Regions from separate parts of the Ensifer sp. Root127 genome, predicted to be linked through region 2. Evidence: predicted binding sites of a transcription regulator. Region 2 holds the regulator's gene; each other region holds the start of a gene.

Region 1 (3,199 bases), on a different contig from region 2:
ACCGCCAGCATGTCCTTGACATGGGCGCTGTCGAGAAACTTCAGCCCGCCAAATTTCACGAAGGGGATATTGCGCCGGGTCAGCTCCACCTCGAGCGGCCCGCTGTGGTTCGACGAGCGAAACAGCACCGCCTGCTGCTTCAGCGTCATGCCGATCTCTCGGTTCTCCAGAACCTTCTCGACGATATAGCGCGCCTGGTCGGCTTCATCCGCGACCGCCAGCAGCTTGGGCCTTTCCGCCGACTGCCGCTCGGTCCAGAGGTTCTTGGTGAAGCGTTCCCGGGCGAGATCGATGACGCCGTTGGCAGCGGCAAGGATCGTCTGGGTGGAACGATAGTTTCGATCAAGCGTGATGACGTCGGCCGGAGGGGTGAACTCGCCCGGAAAATCCAGGATGTTGCGCACTGTCGCTGCCCGGAACGAATAGATCGACTGGGCATCGTCGCCCACGACCGTCAGGCCCCTGCCGCCTGGCTTCAACGCCATCAGCACGGATGATTGAAGCCGGTTGGTATCCTGATATTCGTCGACCAGCACATGGTCGAAACGGTTGCCGATGTCCTCGGCCAGTTCCGGCACGCTGACGGTCTGCGCCCAGTAGAGCAGCAGGTCGTCGTAATCGAGCACGTTCTGCGTCTGCTTTGCCTCGACATAACAGGAAAACAGCTGCTTCAACTGCTCCTCCCAACCGGAAACCCAGGGATAGTGCGCGCGCAAGACCTCGCTCAGCGGCGTCTCGGAGTTGACCGCCCGCGAGTAGATCGACAGGCAGGTGCCCTTGGTCGGGAAGCGGCTCTCGGTCTTCGAGAGGCCGAGCTCATGCCGGACAAGGTTCATCAGGTCGGCACTGTCTTCCCGGTCATGGATCGTGAAATCGACATTCAAGCCGATTTGCTCGGCATAGATGCGCAGCAGGCGCGCGCCGATGCCGTGGAATGTTCCGGCCCAGGTGAGCGCATCGGTGGCAACAGTGGCGTTTGCCCCAAGCACCTGGGCGCAGATGCGCTCGACCCGTCGCGCCATTTCGTTGGCGGCGCGGCGTGAAAACGTCATCAGCAGGATGCGGCGGGGGTCGGCGCCATTGACGATGAGGTGGGCAACACGATGGGCGAGCGTATTCGTTTTGCCCGACCCGGCGCCGGCGATGATCAGGAGTGGCCCTGCAATCGTTTCGCCGGGTGCGGTTACGCCAAATTCGACGGCATCGCGCTGTCGATCATTCAATTTTTCCAGATAGGCCGCCGCCACGCCGAAGTCCCCGGTAAGTCTCTGCCGATTCTACCTCTCGCGCTGAACGCTGGCACCGATTGCTCGGCCCTGCGGGCGACGCCGAGGCATCCCCGCGCTCGATATGAGAGATTCACGACGGGGAACGAATTAGGAACATATCAGCCGCAGATCACATTGCAAAGGCCCGGTTGGCAATGGCTGAAATGCCCATCGGTTTCCGGTCGCAAAATGCCGGGCTAGCGCTACCGCAATCAATCCCGCCCGTGGCGACTACCGAAGCGCCACGTTTGCGGCTATCTCTGTGGGCGAAATATCGCCCATCAAGCGCATCCCAAAAGAGCCCGCCCACCCCGTGACATCAAACGATCTACAAGCCGACGATCCGCCTTCTGACACGCCGCCCTCCGACGCGCCGACCGCGCGCATGCTGTCCTGGGCGCGCAATTCGGCGGTCTATCGCCTCGAACGACAGATGATGACGGAGAAACAGTTGTTCGACGCCATCACCCGGAAGGCGCGACAGAAGTTCGAGGATATCAGCCAGCAGCAGCTCAAGGCCGTTGCCGAGTTCGCGGTCAAGTTCGCCTATGATCTGAATGCCCTGAACGACGCGGATTATGCGCAGCTCAGCACGCAGTCGGCGGTGCGCAGCGGGAAGTCGAAACGGGCGATTGCGCAGAAGCTTTCGGCGAAGGGCATCGACAGGGAAACCGCCGCCGTGGCGCTGGAGGAGACCGACGATCTGTTTGCTGCCGTGGTCTTTGCTCGCAAGCGCGCTTTCGGCCCCTTCCGCCGCGGCGAGCTCGACGACAAGCGCAAGGCCAAGGAGCTGTCCGCATTCGCTCGCAACGGTTTCGGGTTCGAGATAGGCAGAAAAGTGTTCGAGATGAGCTCGGAGCAGGCCGAGAGTGTGCTGCGGAAGGACGCTTTCACCTAAAGCGCGTCGCGATTTCCAGGATTCGCTTGCGCGCTTTAAGCTCTTGTTTTTGTGCATGTCGTCATCGCAAAACCGCTGCGCACTTTTGCGCGATATGCTTTAGACCAACTGCTAGGCTGAACGCGACTTGCCGCTTCCGTCTGCCGTCAAGTTGACTCCCCGCTCGCGCCCGACCGGGTGAATTTTGCAACACTCAGTTGGCGGCGAGCGACTGGCGAGGATCATCCACCAAAGAGATCGGCTTTGACCACATTTCGGTCACGAATGGGACCAACAGCCACAACTCTCTCCTCGCATACATCCAACCCGGAATAAAAAAGTGTCTTTTCAATTGTCCCGCCGATCACTGCTTGCAGTGGTCGCAAGCTCTATTTTGAGCGCCTGCACACAGGTCCCCAAGCCCGGTCTCGAGCCAAATGCCGCCGACAAGACCAGCAAGGACGTCATCACCCCGCCAGAGAAGGCCCCGATCGAGCTTGAGCGCAAGGATGAGCCGGCGCCAAAGCTCGATTACGCCCAGATCTACGGTCCGGTCAAGGACGAGGGCTATGATGTCCCGGGGGTGCAGTTCGATGCGATAAAGCCGGAATTCCTGCGGCAGGAGGTCGCCTATGCGACCAACGAGCCGGCCTATTCGATCGTCGTCGATACGCAGAAGATGTTCCTCTACTGGGTGCTGCCCGGCGGCAAGGCGATCCGCTATGGCGTCGGTCTTGGCGCACAGGGACGCGCCTGGAAGGGCAGGGCGGTCGTGCACTGGAAGCGCAAGTGGCCGCGTTGGACGGTGCCGGACGACATGGTCGCGCGCCAGCCGCACCTGAAGAAATATGGCATCGAGGCGGGCGGCATGGATCCGGGCCTCAGCAATCCGCTCGGCGCGCGGGCGATGTATATCTTCCAGGATGGCCAGGATACGCTCTACCGCATCCATGGGTCGCCGCAGTGGCGCTCGATCGGCAAGAACGCTTCGGCCGGTTGCGTGCGGATGCTGCAGCAGGACGCAATCGACCTCTATAATCGCGTCCGGGGAAAG
Region 2 (3,199 bases):
CGCAGTGCCCGGACACCGGGCACGAATGCGCGACGCAACGCCGGCAAAACAGTGATCCACCGGCACCGTCATTGACTTACGGCGGTATCAATGCAGGCTGGTTTGCCGGCATTCGGCGCCCATGCAGGGTTCCCCGGCACACCTTCCAAGGAGACGATCATGGCAAAAGGTCAAGTGCGAAGTAACCGCGAGGTTAGAAAGCCAAAGAAGGACAAGACTGTCAAAGCCGCCGTTGTGACGGAAGGCTCACAGGTGAAGCTGGCCGGCAGCAGTTTCTCCCTGGGCAAGAAAGACAAGAAGTAAGACGGTCGGCTTTAACCTCTCGAACTAACGACACGAGAGAGATATCCGTCAGTGGCCAGTCGAACTGGGGTGCGCAACGTCTCCGCGACATCCCGGCGCGACTGGTCGAGCACCCGCGGTCAGATGCCGGTTTCGTAGCGCGTTTGAACATCGTATGTATTTGGCTGGAGATGCGAAGATCGCTACAGGCGGATGCCGCTGGCCACTCGCACTCCATTACGGCGTCCAACATCATCGGAAGCATTTGCGGCGGGTATTGTTGATCAGCTGCCAGCGCCACGCTTTGAGGCGGGCGCCGGAAAATCGAAAACGCCAACGCACCTCACGCCAATCTTTGTGCCTTCATTGCCACAGCTTGAGCACCAGTGCTCGCCTTTCGCAAAGAACTGTTGAACACGGCACAGTGCCCGGCATGCTTGCTGGACTTCGGAACGAAAGCACGGTTCACATCGTTAACCAAACCATCGCCGCCACCTCTGATCTAGTGGACGTTCACCGTGCTTGCAGCCTTGCTTATCGCCTCGATTATCGCATCGCCTAACATCGCCCTCAGCGCTGCCACGGTCGACGACCTGCAAGCCGACTTCGAAACGGCCGTGCCCTGCCAGCAGATAGACGGCCGGAACGTTTGGAAGGGAACGATCGCCTACTACATCCAGTCCTTCGTCTATCAAGGCGACACGCCGGTCGCGACCGAAGCGGCCGACGCTGTGCTGCCGGAGGACAACTCCGCGGAAACCGTCAAGGAATTCGAGGACGCCTGCTCCGCGACGCAGCCGGCCTGATTCAGGCCTCCTCTAGCAGATCGCCCATCGATATTTCTGCTGATCCCTTGATGGCAGGCTATTTCCACTGCGTCCCATCGGCCGCGGCGCAACCGTGCGGCGGGTGTCCGTTGCCAAATGTCAGCTTCAGCCGGTCACAACCCCATTGATTGAGCGGCCCGGGCATCGCCGCATTCAACGCGATACCAACTTCGTCAAACGGGCTCTGCTTGTTATCCACGTATTGATACCAGCGAAACCCAAGGATCGCGGTCGCGGCGACAACGATGGTCAGCAAGATTTGAATCAGCTTCGTCATTAAACCCTCATTCCATAAACGGAAGGAGGCATATCAGCCTCGCGCGGCGCGTGCAGCGACGAGTTGGTCAATCTGCGCTTGATTGAACCAACATTCACAGAATTTTAGGCACTTGCGGAACACATATGGAACAGATAGTGTCTGTTCTTGATTTGTTTCACGCCTCTGGAGCGACTTGCCATGCTGACCCGCAAGCAACAGGAATTGCTTCTTTTCATCCATGAACGAATGAAGGAGTCCGGTGTACCGCCGTCCTTCGACGAGATGAAGGATGCACTCGACCTGGCATCCAAGTCGGGCATTCACCGGCTGATCACAGCGCTCGAGGAACGCGGCTTCATACGCCGGCTTCCCAACCGCGCCCGAGCGCTCGAAGTCATCAAACTGCCGGAAGCCTATGCTGCGAGCGCGCAGCCCCGTCGCGGGTTTTCGCCGAGCGTCATCGAGGGTAGCCTTGGCAAACCGCCCGCCCCTGCCCCCGCGGCGAAAACGCTGCCGGTTGCCGACAACAGCTCCGTGTCGGTTCCAGTGATGGGCCGCATTGCCGCCGGCGTGCCGATCTCGGCGATACAGAACAACACCCACGACATTACCGTGCCGCTCGATATGATCGGCAGCGGCGAGCACTACGCCCTTGAAGTGAAGGGTGATTCGATGATCGAGGCCGGCATTTTCGATGGCGATACGGTGATCATCCGCAATGCCACCACGGCCAATCCCGGCGATATCATCGTGGCACTAGTCGATGACGAGGAAGCAACGTTGAAACGCTTCCGGCGCAAGGGCGCTTCAATTGCTCTAGAGGCCGCCAACCCGGCCTATGAGACGCGCATCTTCGGGCCTGACCGGGTCAAGATTCAGGGCAAGCTCGTCGGCTTGATCCGCCGCTACCACTAAGCCCGTCTCACGCCAGCGCAATTCGAGGAAAAGTGCGGAGCGGTTTTCCGCCAGGAAATGCGTAAAAACAAATAGATAGAGCGCCTAGTGACTCCGTTTAAACCGGAAACGCTCTAGCCGCCTTCATGCCGGCCAGCCGCTCTCTTACTTCAACGTCTCGCCACATAGGGTAGCGAGACGGAGATTTTCGGATCGAGTGTTTTTCACGCTCGACGGATTTTACTCGTGAATCGAGTACTCGCCCAACTCGCAGAGATCCTGCTTGTCTTCAGTCGTGTCGAGACCGGAACCTTCTTCGAATTCAAAGCGCATGTCGTATTTGCAGACATCACGTCCGTCGGCGATGGTAATTTCCATGCTTTCGCCCGGATTAAGCACCTGCCGCCCGAAGACGTCGTCTTCCCACTGATCAACACCGACCGGCGATGTGTAGAAGTTCGTCAAAACGGCATTCGTCTTGTTCTTAAGCTGAAAGACGAGATCCTCAGCGCTTGCGGTGGCCGTCGTTACGGCAAGAATGGCAAGAGCAGTCAGGGCGATCTTATATTTCATTTTATGTCTTTTCCTCCATTGTTGGCTTTGTTTGACACTACCTATACGGGTCGCGCTGTTGGGATATTCATTCCCAGTTCTGTCTAGAGACAATATTTTCAGCACTGACAATAGTGACCGAATCACCATTTCGGGGCGCGTCCTCGCAAGGCCATGTCGTTGGCGACTGCGGACGTTCGCAAACTGGCGGGCAAGCGCAGCCCGGTCGAATTGCGCTTTGAAAACAGTGGTTGGCTGCGATGCGGGCAGCCTCGCTGCGCGTGTTGGACGCGCCGCATTGGCCCATGTTCCTTGCCCCCCGAAAACCGTACCTGCGTGCCGGCAGCATGTCCTTTGCGCAGGCACGCACAGCGTTTCACTTTCG
Region 3 (3,199 bases), on a different contig from region 2:
GCGACCGGCCAGGCGCCGTCCCTTCTGGCAGCCAGTTCAAAGCTGAAATCGGGCGCAAGGATAATATCCGGGAAAAGGGGAGAATCGGTCGATCTGCGATGTGACATGCGGCGAAACTCGCATGATCGACCGATTCTCTTCAAGTCCCCCGATCTGAGTGCGGCGGCAGCCGGGGGGTATGCCAGCGTCATCCTGATGAGGCACGGAGGAGACGCCGGAATTCAATTCTGTCGCCGCGCGCCAGATATGACGCGCGAGGGACGCTGCTCGCATGAACTTGCGCCGTGACCTGCTTCCCAAGTCGCAGCCGATCCAGGGAACCGGGCGTCTCAAGACCGATGCCTGCCCATTCCGGCCAACCATTGAGGTTATTTTGCCTTCAGGCCACACCTCGCATTCCTGACCTGAGCGGTCGAAAACTCCACTTCTCCAGCGACATACGCAATACCGATTGCCGCTAGGGCGTTCCGATTTAGACGGAATCGCGGAACGCTCTATCTCCTTGTTTTTACGCATTTCCTGACGGAAAACCGCTTCGCACTTTTCCTGGAAATGCTCTAGAGCAGCGATAGCTGGACGCCGGTTCCGAGTGGCGGCACGAAAATGTCGTCGCGCAACTGTCGACGATTGAGGTTGAGACCGAGGCGTTTGGCCGCAAGTTCAAACCGGCGGCCGATCTGCCAGGCATAGGGACCGGCGCCCTTCATGCGCTTGCCGAACTCGGCGTCATAATCCTTGCCGCCACGCATCGAGCGGATAAGCGACATGACGTGCCGATAGCGGTCCGGATAGTTCCGCAGCAGCCAGTCGCGAAAGAGCGGGCTGACCTCCAGCGGCAGGCGCAGCAGCACATAGGTCGCTTCCAGCGCTCCTGCCGATCGGGAGGCTTCCAAAACCCGTTCGATCTCATGATCGTTGAGGGCCGGGATGATCGGCGACACCAGCACGCCGGTCGGAATGCCGGCTTCGGTGAGGGCGCGCATCGCTTCCAGTCGTTTGGAAGGGGTCGAAGCACGTGGCTCCATCGTACGCGCCAGCTTTCGGTCGAGCGTCGTCACCGAAATGCCGACCCGTGCAAGTCCCTTTTCTGCCATCGGTGCAAGCAGATCGATGTCGCGCGTCACCATCGCCGACTTCGTCACGATCATGACAGGATGGTTGGCGGCCTGCAGCACTTCGAGGATCTGGCGCATGATCCGCCATTCCTTCTCAATCGGCTGGTAGGGATCGGTGTTGGTGCCGATCGCAATCGGCCTCACCTTGTAGTCCGTGCGGGCGAGCTCGCGCTCCAGCAGGCGTGGGGCGTCGGGCTTGGCAAAGAGCTTCGCCTCGAAATCGAGGCCGGCCGAAAGCCCCATATAGGCATGTGTCGGACGGGCAAAACAATAAATGCATCCATGCTCGCAGCCGCGATAAGGGTTGATCGAGCGATCGAAGGAAATGTCGGGAGAATCGTTGCGGCTGATCACCGAGCGCGGCTTTTCCACCTGCACCTCGGTCTTGAAGGGAGGCAGGTCCTCAAGGCTCTCCCAACCGTCGTCGAAGACCTCGCGCGCCTGCGGCTCAAAGCGGCCCGACATGTTCAGTCCGGCACCCCGCCCGCGGCGACGGTCATTCTCGATCCTGAGACCGGTCCCGCTCATCAATGCTTCGGCAACCTCTGCCGTGTTGGCGGGTGCAAGCGCACCCTGCCTGATCTGAGACAGCTCTTTCATCGGAATCTCCGAGGGATCACCCGTTTGATCCCGTTTTGTTCTGATTATTTTCCTATCGCGAAAACAAGAACAATTCAAGAACAAAAATCGCGCGTGCTGAAACGAGAGCGACCGGCATGACTTGGCGATCGGACAAATCGCGGGCGCGGTCATGCCACGCGGATGTAGCATTTTACGCTGCAATGCGGTAGGAACAGCTATGCTGACGATCATCATGGAAACACGTGACAACGAGGCGGAACTGGCACAGACGCTGTCCGTGCTCGTGGCAGGCGCCGTCGAAGGTTTGGTCAGCGATGTCATCATCCTCGATCATGGCTCGAAGGACGGGTCGGTGCGCGTGGCAGATGCCGCCGGCTGCCGTTTCTGCGTCGATTGGGATCTGGGCGAAATCGTGCGCTCCGCGCGCGGCGAGTGGCTGATGCTGCTTGAGCCCGGTGCTCGGCCGATAGGGCGCTGGGTGGATGAGCTCGTCGAGTATGTGTCGCTTCACAAGGGGCCGGCCCGTTTCTCGCCATCGCGAATGCACCGCAAGCCGTTGCTGCATCGTCTCGCGCGGCGCGTAAAGCCGCTGGAGGCGGGCTTCCTCGTGCACAAGCGCGACGCCTTGGCGATCGCGCGCGGGAAGATGCCGCTGGGCGAAATGACGAATATCCGCGCCGTTCGAAAGCTTGCGACGGAGCTTGTCCCCGCCTGGGTCGCCGTTGACAGCAGGCAGAGCGCCTAGAGTAAATTCGCTCCAACAAAAAAGGTGCCTGTCCTGCGGACGGCACCTCCAAGCGGCTACCAAATTTCCTTGCTAGCAAAGTCTTGTCCGAGCGACCGGGCGAGCCGCGCGTCGTATGTTTTTGTTCCCATCGCTTGGGGGGACATCGGCGATGGGCCGTCTTTGCTCCGGTCGAAGGATTTGCTCGGATCTCGTTGCGATCCCTCAATGCGAGCTGACGTTGGAAGCTGTAGCAGGCGGTTGCGGGTTTCGCAGTTCCCCAGGGAACAGGCTTGTCTCGCGGCACAATTGGGTCGCCGATTGAGGCGTCAGCCCCGTTTCAGATGCTCGTCGAGCCGCGGCATGATCTCGACGAAGTTGCACGGCATGTGCCGGTAGTCGAGTTGTTGCTTGAGAATGCCGTCCCAGGCATCCTTGCAGGCCCCGGGGGACCCCGGCAGGACGAAGATGAAGGTGGCGTTGGCGACACCGCCTGTCGCGCGCGACTGAATCGTCGAGGTGCCGATCTTCTCGTAGGAAATCCGGTGAAAAACTTCGGAGAAGCCATCCATGCGTTTCTCGAACAGCGGTTCGAGCGCCTCCGGCGTGACGTCGCGGCCGGTGAAGCCTGTTCCGCCGGTGGTGATCACCACGTCGATTGTCTCGTCGAGCGTCCAGGCCTCCACCTGATCGCGGATCCTTTGCCGATCGTCCGGCACGATTGCGCGTGCCTCCAGACGATGACCGGCGTCGCGCACCCGCGCCTCAAGCGTGTCGC
Region 4 (3,199 bases), on a different contig from region 2:
GGCAGGTCGCCGAAGACGAGCCAGCCGAAGATCGTCGCCGAGACGATTTCGAGATATTGCAGCGGCGCCAGCACCGAGGCGGGGGCGGAGCGATAGGCATAGACCCCAAGCACGCCGGAGATAGTGGCGGTGACGCCGACGCCGAGCAGATAGAACCAGGTGTTGCCCTCGGGCCAGACCGGGTCGAAGATACCAGATCCGCTGCCTTCGCCGAGCCAGAGCAGTACGAGACAGAAGAGACCGCCCCAGATGCCGGCATGGAACTGCATCGACCACGGGTCCTCATTCTGCGCCACCATGCGCGTCACCAGCAGGAACACCGCCAGGCCGAAGGCGGCGACGATCGGCAGCAGCGCGATCAGGCCCACCTCCTGCATGCTTGGCTGGATGACAAGGAGCGCGCCGAGGAAACCGACGGCACAGGCGGTGTAGCGCCGCCAGCCGATCGTCTCCTTGAGGAAGATGCTGCCGAGGATGGTGAGGATGATCGGCTCGACGAAGAAGATGGCGATGGCGTCGGCCACCTCCATTACCTTCAGCGTGGTGATGAAGGACAGCATGGTGACGACAAGCAGGCCGCCGCGCAGCGCGTGCAGCCCGGTCTTGCGCCAGGTGAGGTCGAACAGGCTGCCGCGCACGAGCACGATCGGCAGGATGAAGACGACCTGCAGGATGAAGCGCACGGCGGTGATCTGTGCCGACGGTACTGTCGAGATCGCGAGCTTGGCGAAGATGTCGATCAGCGGCGACAACAGCACCGAAAGGACCATCAGCGTCAGGCCGAAGGAGATGCGGTCATTGGCGTTGGAGGTCTTGGGGAGGGACATGTCTGCCATGATGATGTCGGGTCAGGTCCTCTTGCCGGCCACAGCCTTGGCGGCAACAGAATGGCCGACAGAAGATTTGCCGACGGCCGATTGGCACCAGGCCGCAAACTCCGCTGTTGCCTTCTCACGGCCGATTTCGTTGAGCGTCTCGTGGCGCATGCCCTCATGGATCGTTACCGATACATCCGTCATTCCGCGCGCCTTCATGCGCTCGCCGAGCCAGCGGACGGCACCGCCGTTTTCGGTCGAGGGATCGGCGCTGCCGCCGACGAGATGAACAGGCAGGCCGGCGGGCAGGCGCGCCAGCCGGTCGGCCCGTGCGCCGGCAAAGGCGAGCCGCATCAGATCCAGCCAGAGCGACACCGTCGCGTCGAAGCCGCACAGCGGATCGGCGATATATTTGGCCACCTCCGCCTCGTCGCGCGACAGCCAGTCGGAATCGGTCTTGCGATCCTTGATCGCCTGACCCCAGGCGCCAAAAGTGAGCTTCGACAACAGCGGGCTCGGCACATCCGAGCCCTTGAGCGCCTTTTCGATCTTCAGGATCAACTGGCCGCCGCGCCCGGCGATACCAGGGCGGAAATTCGAGTTCCAGACGGCGAGTGCATCGTAGAGACCTGGATCGGTCTCGGCGGCGTTGAGCGCGATCAGCCCGCCCATCGAGTGACCGAAGAGGATGACCGGCAGGCCGCCCGGATGGGCGGCGGTGGCGAGCGTGCGCATGGCCCTGATGTCGGCAAACACCTTGTCGAGACCTGAGCTGTTCGAGAACATGGCCAGCGGCGCATCCGGCGCGCGCGTCGCGCCATGTCCGCGATGGTCGTGGGCATAGACGTGAAAGCCGTGGCCGGCCATCGCCTCGGCAAAACGGGCATAGCGGCCGGAATGTTCGGCAAGGCCATGGCTGACAAGAAGAATGCCACGCGCGTCGGCAGCTGCCGGAAAATGGCGCCAGTTCAAGATAGCGCCTGTCGGGCTCTGATGCGTCCTCACCTGCCCGAACATGCCTTCTCCCGGACCAATCGTCAGACTCTGCCGATATCAAATCGATTTACAGGGGAAAGGCAATCGCTGCTTGTTGATCGTTACGCATGAGGTCACAAGCGATTTCGCGGACCCGTAATTAACAGTTCCAATTTTCCCGTTTTGAGCGATATTTGTTCCCGTTTTGTTTTATCGGGAGAGTGTCATGGCATGTTGGAGTAAAGCGGTATCAAGTCCAATGACAATTGTTGCGATGGCGCTGGCAATGCTGCTTGCTCCATCCTCGTTTGCCTTGGCGCAAGAGAAGGTTGATGCCGCGGCGGAAGGCGCCTCGGGCCGCACGGAATATGTGCTTGCCGTCAGCTGGCAGCCGGGCTTCTGCGAGACGCGGCCGCAACGCAAGGAATTCGCCAACCAGACGGCCGAACGTTTCGATGCCACGAACCTGTCGCTGCACGGGCTCTGGCCCTTGCGCAAGAGCTATTGCGGGGTGGCGGCCGAGATGCGCACCCAGGACCGCAAGGGCGACTGGCTCGATCTGCCGAAGCTCGCCATGGCCGATGATACGGCGGCGCGGCTGCTGGTCGCCATGCCGGGCGTTCAATCCGGCCTCGATCGTCACCAATGGTTGCGCAGCGGCACCTGCCAGACGGCACCGGTCGACGACTATTTCGCCACGCAACTGCATATGCTCGACGAGCTCAACCGGTCCGCCGTCGGCGCGCTCTTTCGGGCGCGTATCGGCTCGGAACTCGATGAGAAGGCGATCAAGCAGGCTTTCGACCAGAGCTTCGGCGCAGGGGCCGGCGACCGGGTGCGCATGCGCTGCCAGACGGTCGCGGGACGCAGCGTCATCACCGGCCTGACGATCGGCTTGACGGGAGACGTTTCGGGCAAATCCAGCCTCGCGCCGCTGATCCAGGCGGCGGGGCCGACGGAGTTCAAATGTGCCAAGGGCATTGCTGACGCGGCAGGCCGCGGATAGCGGCTGACAAGGCGCTCCGGCATGGGATAGGCGGGGGCAAACGCCTTTGGCGATTGCCCCTTTGCACTAATTCGCCTACATAGCGGGCAAATTTCCTTCCCATGCGGAGCATTCTTTTATGGCACGTCAGTTCATCTATCATATGGCCGGGCTCAATAAGGCCTATGGCGCGAAGAAGGTCCTGGAGAACGTTCATCTGTCGTTCTATCCGGACGCGAAGATCGGTATCCTCGGCCCGAATGGTGCCGGTAAGTCGACGGTGCTGCGCATCATGGCCGGCCTCGACAAGGAATATACCGGCGAGGCCTGGATCGCCGAAGGTGCGACCATCGGCTACCTGCCGCAGGAGCCGCAGCTCGACCCGACCAAGACCGTGCTCGAAAACGCCATGGAAGGCGTTGCC

The links. The regulator LexA, encoded in region 2, represses DNA repair genes until DNA is damaged. The targets are predictions, from matches to a motif close to TGTTCNNNNTGTGTTCNG.
Region 1: ASD03_RS08685 (ATP-dependent helicase) is a predicted target of LexA. The motif match lies at 1,368-1,385, and genes of this name have one in related genera.
Region 3: ASD03_RS02920 (PA0069 family radical SAM protein) is a predicted target of LexA. The motif match lies at 1,781-1,798, and genes of this name have one in related genera.
Region 4: ASD03_RS28200 (ribonuclease) is a predicted target of LexA. The motif match lies at 1,986-2,003, and genes of this name have one in related genera.

Annotation. Positions count from the first base shown of each region.
Region 1 is NZ_LMDX01000004.1:63,034-66,232, reverse strand. It holds gene ASD03_RS08685 (ATP-dependent helicase) at 1-1,247, opposite strand, end outside; gene recX (recombination regulator RecX) at 1,654-2,166, shown strand; gene ASD03_RS08675 (L,D-transpeptidase) at 2,486-3,199, shown strand, end outside.
Region 2 is NZ_LMDX01000011.1:10,288-13,486, forward strand. It holds gene ASD03_RS39970 (hypothetical protein) at 160-303, shown strand; gene ASD03_RS13090 (hypothetical protein) at 801-1,088, shown strand; gene ASD03_RS13095 (hypothetical protein) at 1,147-1,386, opposite strand; gene lexA (transcriptional repressor LexA) at 1,567-2,283, shown strand; gene ASD03_RS13105 (hypothetical protein) at 2,503-2,835, opposite strand.
Region 3 is NZ_LMDX01000001.1:609,654-612,852, reverse strand. It holds partial or broken gene ASD03_RS39875 (ribonuclease HII) at 1-107, opposite strand, end outside; gene ASD03_RS02920 (PA0069 family radical SAM protein) at 558-1,715, opposite strand; gene ASD03_RS02915 (glycosyl transferase) at 1,915-2,442, shown strand; gene moaB (molybdenum cofactor biosynthesis protein B) at 2,751-3,199, opposite strand, start outside.
Region 4 is NZ_LMDX01000034.1:143,710-146,908, forward strand. It holds gene ASD03_RS28190 (DMT family transporter) at 1-836, opposite strand, end outside; gene ASD03_RS28195 (alpha/beta hydrolase) at 849-1,832, opposite strand; gene ASD03_RS28200 (ribonuclease) at 2,050-2,796, shown strand; gene ettA (energy-dependent translational throttle protein EttA) at 2,915-3,199, shown strand, end outside.